2 regions of the Marinospirillum alkalitolerans genome follow, and region 2 is predicted to be linked to the other one. Evidence: predicted binding sites of a transcription regulator. Region 2 holds the regulator's gene; the other holds the start of a gene.
The links. Region 2 encodes FNR, which switches genes on or off when oxygen is low (the NO sensors DNR and NnrR bind a similar motif). Its sites were predicted from a motif close to TTGATNTANATCAA; they were not measured.

Region 1: V6U78_RS00345 (cytochrome ubiquinol oxidase subunit I) is a predicted target of FNR. The motif match lies at 2,690-2,703, and genes of this name have one in related genera.

The regions. Positions count from the first base shown of each region.
Region 1 is NZ_JBANFI010000001.1:77,120-81,454, reverse strand. Features, by position in the region: gene cydB (cytochrome d ubiquinol oxidase subunit II) at 1-967, opposite strand, end outside; gene V6U78_RS00345 (cytochrome ubiquinol oxidase subunit I) at 970-2,541, opposite strand; gene V6U78_RS00340 (MBL fold metallo-hydrolase) at 2,834-3,754, shown strand; gene V6U78_RS00335 (TIGR01244 family sulfur transferase) at 3,816-4,241, shown strand; gene V6U78_RS00330 (SulP family inorganic anion transporter) at 4,250-4,335, shown strand, end outside.
Region 2 is NZ_JBANFI010000001.1:457,277-461,611, forward strand. Features, by position in the region: gene V6U78_RS02055 (sulfite exporter TauE/SafE family protein) at 1-452, shown strand, start outside; gene hemN (oxygen-independent coproporphyrinogen III oxidase) at 468-1,865, shown strand; gene fnr (fumarate/nitrate reduction transcriptional regulator Fnr) at 2,000-2,716, shown strand; gene V6U78_RS02070 (purine phosphoribosyltransferase family protein) at 2,791-3,336, shown strand; gene ttcA (tRNA 2-thiocytidine(32) synthetase TtcA) at 3,380-4,234, opposite strand.

The DNA.
Region 1 (4,335 bases), 380 kb from region 2:
TATGGTTAGGTTGGCTGCTGGAGGGCATGATGAACGGAAAGAGGCTGGCACCAAAGGTCAGAATCACTGAGGCAATAGCCACCGAGGAAGACACAAAAGCCATCCAGTGCTGCTTGGCTCGGCTGGCAAAGGCGCAACCAATAAACCCAGCAACCCCTAAAGCCGGCAACAACCATAAGAAGGGCCAACGCGCATAGTTCGCAAACCAACCCTGCTCCAAATGACCGACCGTCTTTTGGACCAACACACTGGCACCTTGTGGGTCCAGACCACCCAGCACCTGATAACCGGGCACGGCAATCCAGAGCCAGACACCAGCCAGCACAAAGAGTGTGGCCGCCACCATCGCCAAAAAGCGGCTGACTTGGCGACTGCGCACTAAAAGCTCACCTTCTGTTTTCATCTGCAAGTAGGTCGCACCATGGTTGACAAACATCACCAAAGTAAACAGCCCGACCAGCAAGGCAAACGGATTCAGCAGCTGTAAAAAACTGCCGGTATAGTGCAGGCGCAGCAGATCATCAAAATGAAAGGGGACGCCAAGCAGCAGATTGCCAAAAGCAACACCAATAATCAGCGGTGGCACTGTCGAACCGATTGTCAGCGCCCAATCCCAACGGGCACGCCACTGGTCAGTATCGATCTTGGCTCGGTATTCAAAACCGATCGGACGCAGAAAAAGCGCAAATAAAGTCAGCATCATCGCAAGATAAAAGCCGCTGAAAGCTGCAGCATAGACGGTTGGCCAGGCTGCAAAGAGCGCGCCTGCAGCCGTGATCAACCAAACTTGGTTGCCATCCCAGTGGGGCGCAATCGCATTAATCATCACACGGCGTTGCTCGTTATTCTTACCAATCACCTTCAGCAGTGCCGCGACCCCCATATCAAAGCCATCGGCGATCACAAAACCAATCATCAGCACACCGATCAACAACCACCAAATCAGCTTGAGCGTTGCGTAATCCATGATTAAGCCTCCTGAGGCTGTTGTGTTAATTGATCTTGACGTTCAAAGTGATAGCGCCCGGTATGCAGGCTTGATGGCCCAAGACGCGCAAAACGGAACATCAGCCAGATTTCAATCGCCACAAAAACACTGTACAAGGCCACGATCGCCGCCAGAGTGAACATCACCTCATTCACTGTCAGCTGGGATACGGCAAGCTGGGTCGGCAGAATCTCCCCAATAGCCCAAGGCTGACGCCCATATTCAGCAACAAACCAGCCCATCTCGCTGGCAATCCAAGGCAGCGGAATCGCAAAAACAGCAAATTTGAGCAGCCAGCGCGGTTTATGCTCGGTGCGCCGTACACTATGCCAAGCGGCCAGCACAAACAGCAGCAGCATGGTAAAGCCAGCAGCCACCATAATGCGGAAACTCCAAAAAAGTGGCCACACCTGCGGAATCGAGGCTTCCACGGCGGCATGCAACTCGGCCTCGGTGGGGTGCATCACATCTTCAGCAAAGGCCGAGAGCAGCAAGCCATAACCCAGATCACGTTCGACTTCACGGAAGGCGGCCAGGGTGGCAGGGTCACGATCTCCGGCACGCATCGCCTGCATTAAAGCCACGGCCTCGCGTCCATTGAGCATCCGCTCGCGGTGCTCGGCTTTCAAATCAACGATGCCGGTGACTTCAGTATCAAGAGAGCGTGTGGCAATCAAACCCATTAAAGCCGGAATCTTGATCGCCAGATCGGTTCTTTCTTCTTGCTGATTCGGCAAGCCAAACACCGTAAACGCCGCTGGAGCTGGCTCGGTATGCCACTCGGCTTCGATGGCAGCCAGCTTCACCCGCTGCACATCACCCAGCTCATAGCCAGACTCATCGCCAAGAATAATCACTGACAACACGCTCGCCAGACCAAAAACCGAGGCAATGGCAAAGCTGCGCCGTGCAAAAGCCACATCCCGCCCCTTGAGCAGATACCAGCTTGAAATCCCCAGTACAAACACCGCCGCCGTGACATAACCCGCAGAAACTGTATGCACAAACTTCACCTGCGCAACGGGGCTGAACACCACCTCGGCAAAGTTCACCAGCTCCATCCGCATCGTCTCGACATTAAACTCAGAGCCGATGGGATACTGCATCCAGCCATTGGCAATCAAAATCCATAAGGCTGACAGGTTGGTTCCCAGTGCCATCAACCAGGTCACGGCCAGGTGCTTCACCCGACTCATCCGATCCCAGCCAAAAAAGAACAAACCCACCAAGGTGGATTCCAGAAAGAAGGCCATCAAGGCTTCAATCGCCAATGGCGCGCCAAAAATATCGCCCACATAGTGGGAGTAGTAGGACCAGTTGGTGCCAAATTGAAATTCCATCGCCAGGCCAGTGGTGACACCCAGCGCAAAGTTAATCCCAAACAACTTCCCCCAGAACTTGGTCATATCCTTGTAGATGGTTTTGCCTGTCATCACATAGACAGATTCCATAATCGCAAGGATAAACACCAGCCCGATGGTCAGCGGGACAAAAAGAAAGTGAATCATCGCCGTAAAGGCGAATTGAAAACGAGATAACTCGACAAGATCCATGGCTTCACTCCACAAAAAGAAGCTCAACAATTAAAAATAATAATCAGTATCAACATAGAAACACGCCTCCTTTCGTTTCTTGATGTCAGGCAAGATCAGAAAAGAGAAAAAATGCAACGGCTCATGTCGCCGTCATCATCGCAAAAGATTGACTTATCGCAAGGCGGCAGCTTGTCGCAGCCTGTCAAGAAAAATAGAATTCAACTCAGTTATAAGAACCTTTGATCCGGTTATTTATCTTGCTGCACACCTGAGTTAGACTGGATCCTCACGCTGATCATCAGGAGCTTCTATGTCAACCCCTGCACCTCTTGCCCCGCTTATCCAACCGTTTTTTGATCAGGACACCTTCACTTACAGCTATCTCGTGCGTGATCCTGCCTCTTCTGCCTGCGCGATTATTGATTCCGTACTGGATTTTGATCCTGCATCAGGGCGGACACAGACGCAGAGCGCAGACCAGCTGATTGCCGCCGTCACAGCGCAAGGACTGACACTCGAATGGATTCTGGAAACCCATGTGCACGCGGATCACCTCTCTGCTGCGCCTTATTTACAGCAGCAGCTGGGTGGACAGATCGTGATTGGTGCGAAGATCACGGAGGTGCAGAGGGTTTTTGCGGATGTTTTTCATGCCGAGCCAGAATTCGCCCGCGATGGCAGCCAGTTTGATCGGCTGGTTGAAGAGGGTGACTGCCTGCCCTTGGGTGAGCTGAGCATTCAGGTGCTGCATACCCCCGGCCATACCCCCGCTTGCGTCACCTATCTGATTGGGGATGCTGCTTTTGTGGGCGATACGCTCTTTATGCCGGATTATGGCACCGCCCGCTGCGACTTTCCTGGTGGTGATGCACGCCAGCTTTATCAATCGATTCACAAGATCTTTGCTCTGCCTGATGCAACGCGGCTGATGCTCTGCCATGACTATCAGGCACCAGGCCGTGATTATTTTTGCCATGAAACCAGCGTTGCAGAACAGAAACAGCAGAATGTACATGTCCATCTGGGTGTCAGTGAGGCCGAGTTTGTGCAACAGCGCCAAACGAAGGATGCGACCCTGAAGATGCCACGTTTGATTCTGCCTTCGGTTCAGGTCAATATGCGTGCTGGGCAACTCCCCCCTGCCGAGGCCAATGGTGTGCGCTATTTAAAGCTGCCACTGAATCTCCTTGGCGCGTCAACAGCACCACCCGCCGATGGTTGCCTCACCTGATGGGCACCGATTTTTTGTGCCGAGCCTTTTTATGTTATGCCAAACCTGAAAGGAGTTTTTTATGCCTGCCTTACGCCATATTGAAGCGGATCTCGCGACCACTGGACAATTGACACCCGAAGACCTACGCCAGCTGGTCGCGCAGGGCTTTCAGACTTTTATTTTTAATCGCCCCGATCAAGAAGAAGCTGATCAACCAGAGACCCAAGCCCTGCAAGAAACTGCTGAGGCATTAGGGGCCACTTGGATACATCAACCCGTGGTTTCTGGTCAGGTCACGGATGAGCAGGGCGCAGAGTTTGGTCGTCTCTATGCCGCTGCACCCAAGCCAGTGCTGGCCTTTTGCCGCACCGGAGCGCGTTGTGGCACCCTATGGGCCTTAAGCCAGCAGCAACAGCGTCCTGGGCATGAGCTGGTCGCTCAGCTCAAAGAGGCAGGTTTTGATCTGCCAGATCTCTTCCAACGCCTCACGCACAATCAGGCCTGAGCGCCTTGATGAAGGAAACAGAACAGGCATGGCTGCGCCCGCTTCAGGGCAATGCCATGCAACAAGGGCTCTGGGGGCTGATCAAACACAGGCG
Region 2 (4,335 bases):
AGCCTTTGGTACAGCTTCTAAGCTGGCTTGCAGTACTGATGCTGGTCTTGATGGCGGCGTATATCGGTCAGTGGTGGATGGGGCTGTTGAAGGTTGAAGCGCTGGGAAAAGGTTTATGGCGACGTCTAGAGCCGATCGGACGTCGGCTGATGCCAGTGACCCACCCTCTGCAAGCCTTGGGTATTGGCCTCGTTTGGGGCTGGTTGCCCTGTGGCTTGGTCTATTCCATGTTGATTTTGGCGCTCAGTAGCGGCAGTGCACTGCATGGCGCGATATTAATGCTCTTTTTTGGCCTTGGCACCTTGCCGACCCTGCTCTTGACCGGGGCGCTAGCGCAGCAGTTGATGACCTATCTGCGCCAAGGCTTCTGGCGTCAGTGCTCAGCACTGTTGTTACTGGTTTTTGCGCTACTGCAAGCCTGGCCTTTATTGGGATTGAACCGAATTTTTTAAATAGAGATACTGATCATGAAGAATGTTGATTTTGACCAGTTTGAATGGAATGCCGCCTTAATCGAGCGCTATAACCTCGCTGGTCCACGCTATACGTCTTATCCTACGGCACCTCAGTTTCATGCTGGTTTCGATGCCGAAGCCTATCGTCAGGCGCTGATCGACAGCAATGCCAGCCAGGCACCCTTGTCGCTTTATTTTCATATCCCCTTTTGCGCCAAGGTGTGCTTTTACTGTGGCTGCAATAAAATTGCGACGGGCGATACCTCGCGCTGCGGCCCTTATCTTGAGCGCCTGTATCAAGAAATGGATCAGATTGCCGCAGTGGTGGATACCTCGCGACCTGTGCATCAGCTGCACTGGGGCGGTGGCACGCCTACTTTTCTTTCACATCAGCAGATGCGAGAGCTGATGCAGCAGACTCGAGCCCGCTTCCAACTGCGTGATGATGACCAAGGCGACTACTCAATAGAGATCGATCCGCGCGAAATCCAGCCAGATACCCTGCCTTTATTGCGTGAGCTGGGCTTTAACCGCATGAGCTTTGGTTTACAGGATTTAAATCTGCAGGTGCAGCAGGCTGTGAACCGTGTCCAGCCGCGTGAGATGACTGAGGGGGCGTTGCAGCAAGCACGCGAGCTAGGCTTTCGCTCTTTAAATCTGGATTTGATCTACGGTTTGCCGCATCAAACCCCGGAGAGTTTTGCGCAGACCGTGGAAGAGGTGATCGACATGTCGCCAGATCGCCTCTCCGTTTTCAACTATGCGCACCTGCCTGAACGTTTTAAACCTCAGCGGCGGATTCGTGCCGAGGATCTGCCCAGTCCAGAGCATAAGCTGTTGATTCTGGAGCAAACCATTCGCCGCCTAGTCGAAGCTGGCTATGTCTATATCGGTATGGATCACTTCGCCAAGCCCACAGATAGCCTCGCGATTGCACAGCGAGAGGGGCGTTTACATCGCAATTTTCAGGGTTATACCACCCACTCAGATTGTGATTTGATCGCGATGGGCGCTTCCTCAATTAGCCAGGTGGGGCCGACCTATGCGCAGAACCATCATGATACTGAAGGCTATGAGGCACAGATCAGCCAAGGCCAGCTCGCGACTTTGCGTGGCCTGGTCTTGACGCAAGATGATATACTGCGCCGTGCAGTGATTAACCAATTAATCTGCCATTTTGCACTCGATACCCAGGCCTGGAGTCGCACTTGGGGCGTGGCATTTAACGATTATTTTGCCTCTGAGTTGGCTGCGCTGAAAACGCACGAGCAGGATGGCTTAATTGAGATTCGCCCTGAAGGATTAAGGGTGACGCCTGCTGGTCGTTTATTGATTCGCAGCCTGTGCATGGTCTTTGATGCTTATCTTGACCAGCCGAGTCTGGGCCGTGCTTTTTCACGAATTATCTGATCTGATTGCGAGAGATCAATCAGCGTGGTAAAAAGGATTGATCTCCAGCATGACATACATAAGAGGGAGACGACACCATGACGAGTCGCCAAATGAAAGGAAGTGGTCTGATATTCAGTAAGGAAACCCGCTGTATGACATGCAGCCTGAGTTCCCTGTGTTTGCCCCTCTCGTTGAACCTAGAGGATATCGATCAATTAGATCGCATTATTAAACGCCGCCAGCCACTAAAAAAGGGTGAGCATCTCTTCCGTCAGGGTGATCCCTTTGATTGTGTTTACGCGGTGCGCTCAGGCAGTCTCAAAAACTACATCATGACGAATGATGGTGAAGAACAGATCACCAACTTTCACCTGCCGAGCGAGCTGGTAGGGCTGGATGGGATCGACTGCGCCAGTTATCCCATCTCATCAAAAGCGCTTGAAACCACGACCGTTTGCGAGATCCCTTTTAGTCGTCTGCAAGAGTTGTCGCTCGAGTTGCCAGATTTGCGTCAGCAGCTGCTGAGCTGTATGAGTAAAGAAATACGCGATGATAAGCAGATGATGCTCTTGCTGTCTAAGAAAAACGCTGAAGAGCGGGTAGCCACCTTGCTCGCCAATCTCTCGAGCCGCTTTAAGCGCCGTGGCTACTCTCCTTATACCTTCCGCTTGCCTATGTCGCGTAATGAGATAGGGAACTATCTTGGCTTGGCTGTTGAAACAGTCAGCCGTGTGTTTACGCGCTTTCAGGCGATGCAGGTGATCGCAGTGAATGGCAAAGAAGTGCATATTACTGATCGCCCACAGTTGCTGGAAATGGCGGGCTTGGCCGATTGTGAAGCAGAGTCCAAGTTGGTCGCACACGGTTAACAGTGGGATGATGCTGGCGTCTGTAGAGCAAGGTGTGCGCGCTCTGCAAGCTGAGTGGAGTCAAGGAGGTAGGTATGCTCGATGATTTTGAACTCAAGCAAAAGGTCACCTTGTATCAGGATTTTCCTAAAAAGGGTTATCACATGCGTGATTTATCCGGCTTACTGGATGATCCTAAGGCCCTGCAACTGATCACTGATACCTTTGTGCATCGCTATTTGGATGCCCAGCTGACACGTATTGTGGCCCTGAAAGGACGAGGTACCATGTTTGCTGCGGTTTTGGCTTATCGCTTGAATCTGCCTTTAGTGGTGATTCGTGATCTAGGCGAAGAGCCGGGAGAGGTGCTCTATGAGCGGGCCCCTAGTGCAGCAGGCGAGCGAACCCTTGAAATGCGTGTCGGTGCTGTGCAGTCAGAGGATCAGGTGCTGCTGTTTGACGATATTCTGTCCAGCGGTGCCACGCTGCTGGCCGCCGCATCATTGATTCGCCGCCAGGGAGCACAGATTTATGAGGTGGCAACGCTGATTGATCTGCCCGATCAGGGAGGGAGTGAGCGCTTACAGGAGATAGACGTCTCGACCTATGCGCTGATGGCCTTTGCACAGGATCAGGCTTAGTCAGAGAGCGGGCTCAGGTGCCATGACCTGCGCCCGCTGATGTTTAGGCTGGGTGAGAGAGGGTATCAACCAGTTGAATCCTTTGTGCCAGCTGAGCCTTCTGCTTGGCTTCTAATCCAACAAAATCAAAGAGTTGACGATCGGCCAGCTGTGACGGCGCGACGTTTTGTAGCGCGTTAAAAATAGTCTCGCTGCGCCCAGGAAATTGCTTATCCCAATCCTGGAGCATCTCTTTAATGACCTGGCGCTGTAAGTTTTCCTGCGAGCCGCATAGGTTACAGGGGATGATTGGAAACGCCATCATCTGTGCAAAGGTGGCGATATCCTTCTCTTTACAGTAGGCCAGTGGGCGAATCACCACATTTTTGCCATCATCAGACAGCAGCTTGGGTGGCATGGCTTTTAAGCTGCCGCCAAAGAAGAGATTTAAAAACAGGGTTTCGAGCAGATCATCGCGATGATGCCCAAGCGCAATTTTCGTGGCCCCTATTTCTTCGGCAAAACCATAGAGGCTACCGCGTCTGAGTCGCGAACAAAGGCCGCAGGTGGTTTTGCCTTCAGGAATAATCTCTTTGACGATGCTATAGGTGTCTTTTTCAAGAATATGAAATGGCACCCCGATCTCAGTCAGATAAGCAGGAAGAATATGTTCAGGAAAGCCTGGTTGCTTTTGGTCGAGGTTGACGGCAACCAGCTCAAAGCGCACTGGAGCACTTTTCTGTAAACCCATTAATAGATGCAGCAAGGTAAAAGAGTCTTTGCCGCCAGAGAGGCAGACCATGACCTTATCGCCTTCCTGGATCATATTGAAGTCTGCAATCGCTTGTCCTGCCTGGCGGCGCAGGCGTTTTTGGAGCTTATTAAATTCTTTTTTGGCCTTGGGAAGGAGTTCTTGCATCTGCGGCACCTATTGCGATTGACTTCAAAGGCAGGCAAATTAACCAAAGCCACAGCAAATGTAAATGCCTGAAGCGTTTTCTATCGGCTTCAGCCCTGCTA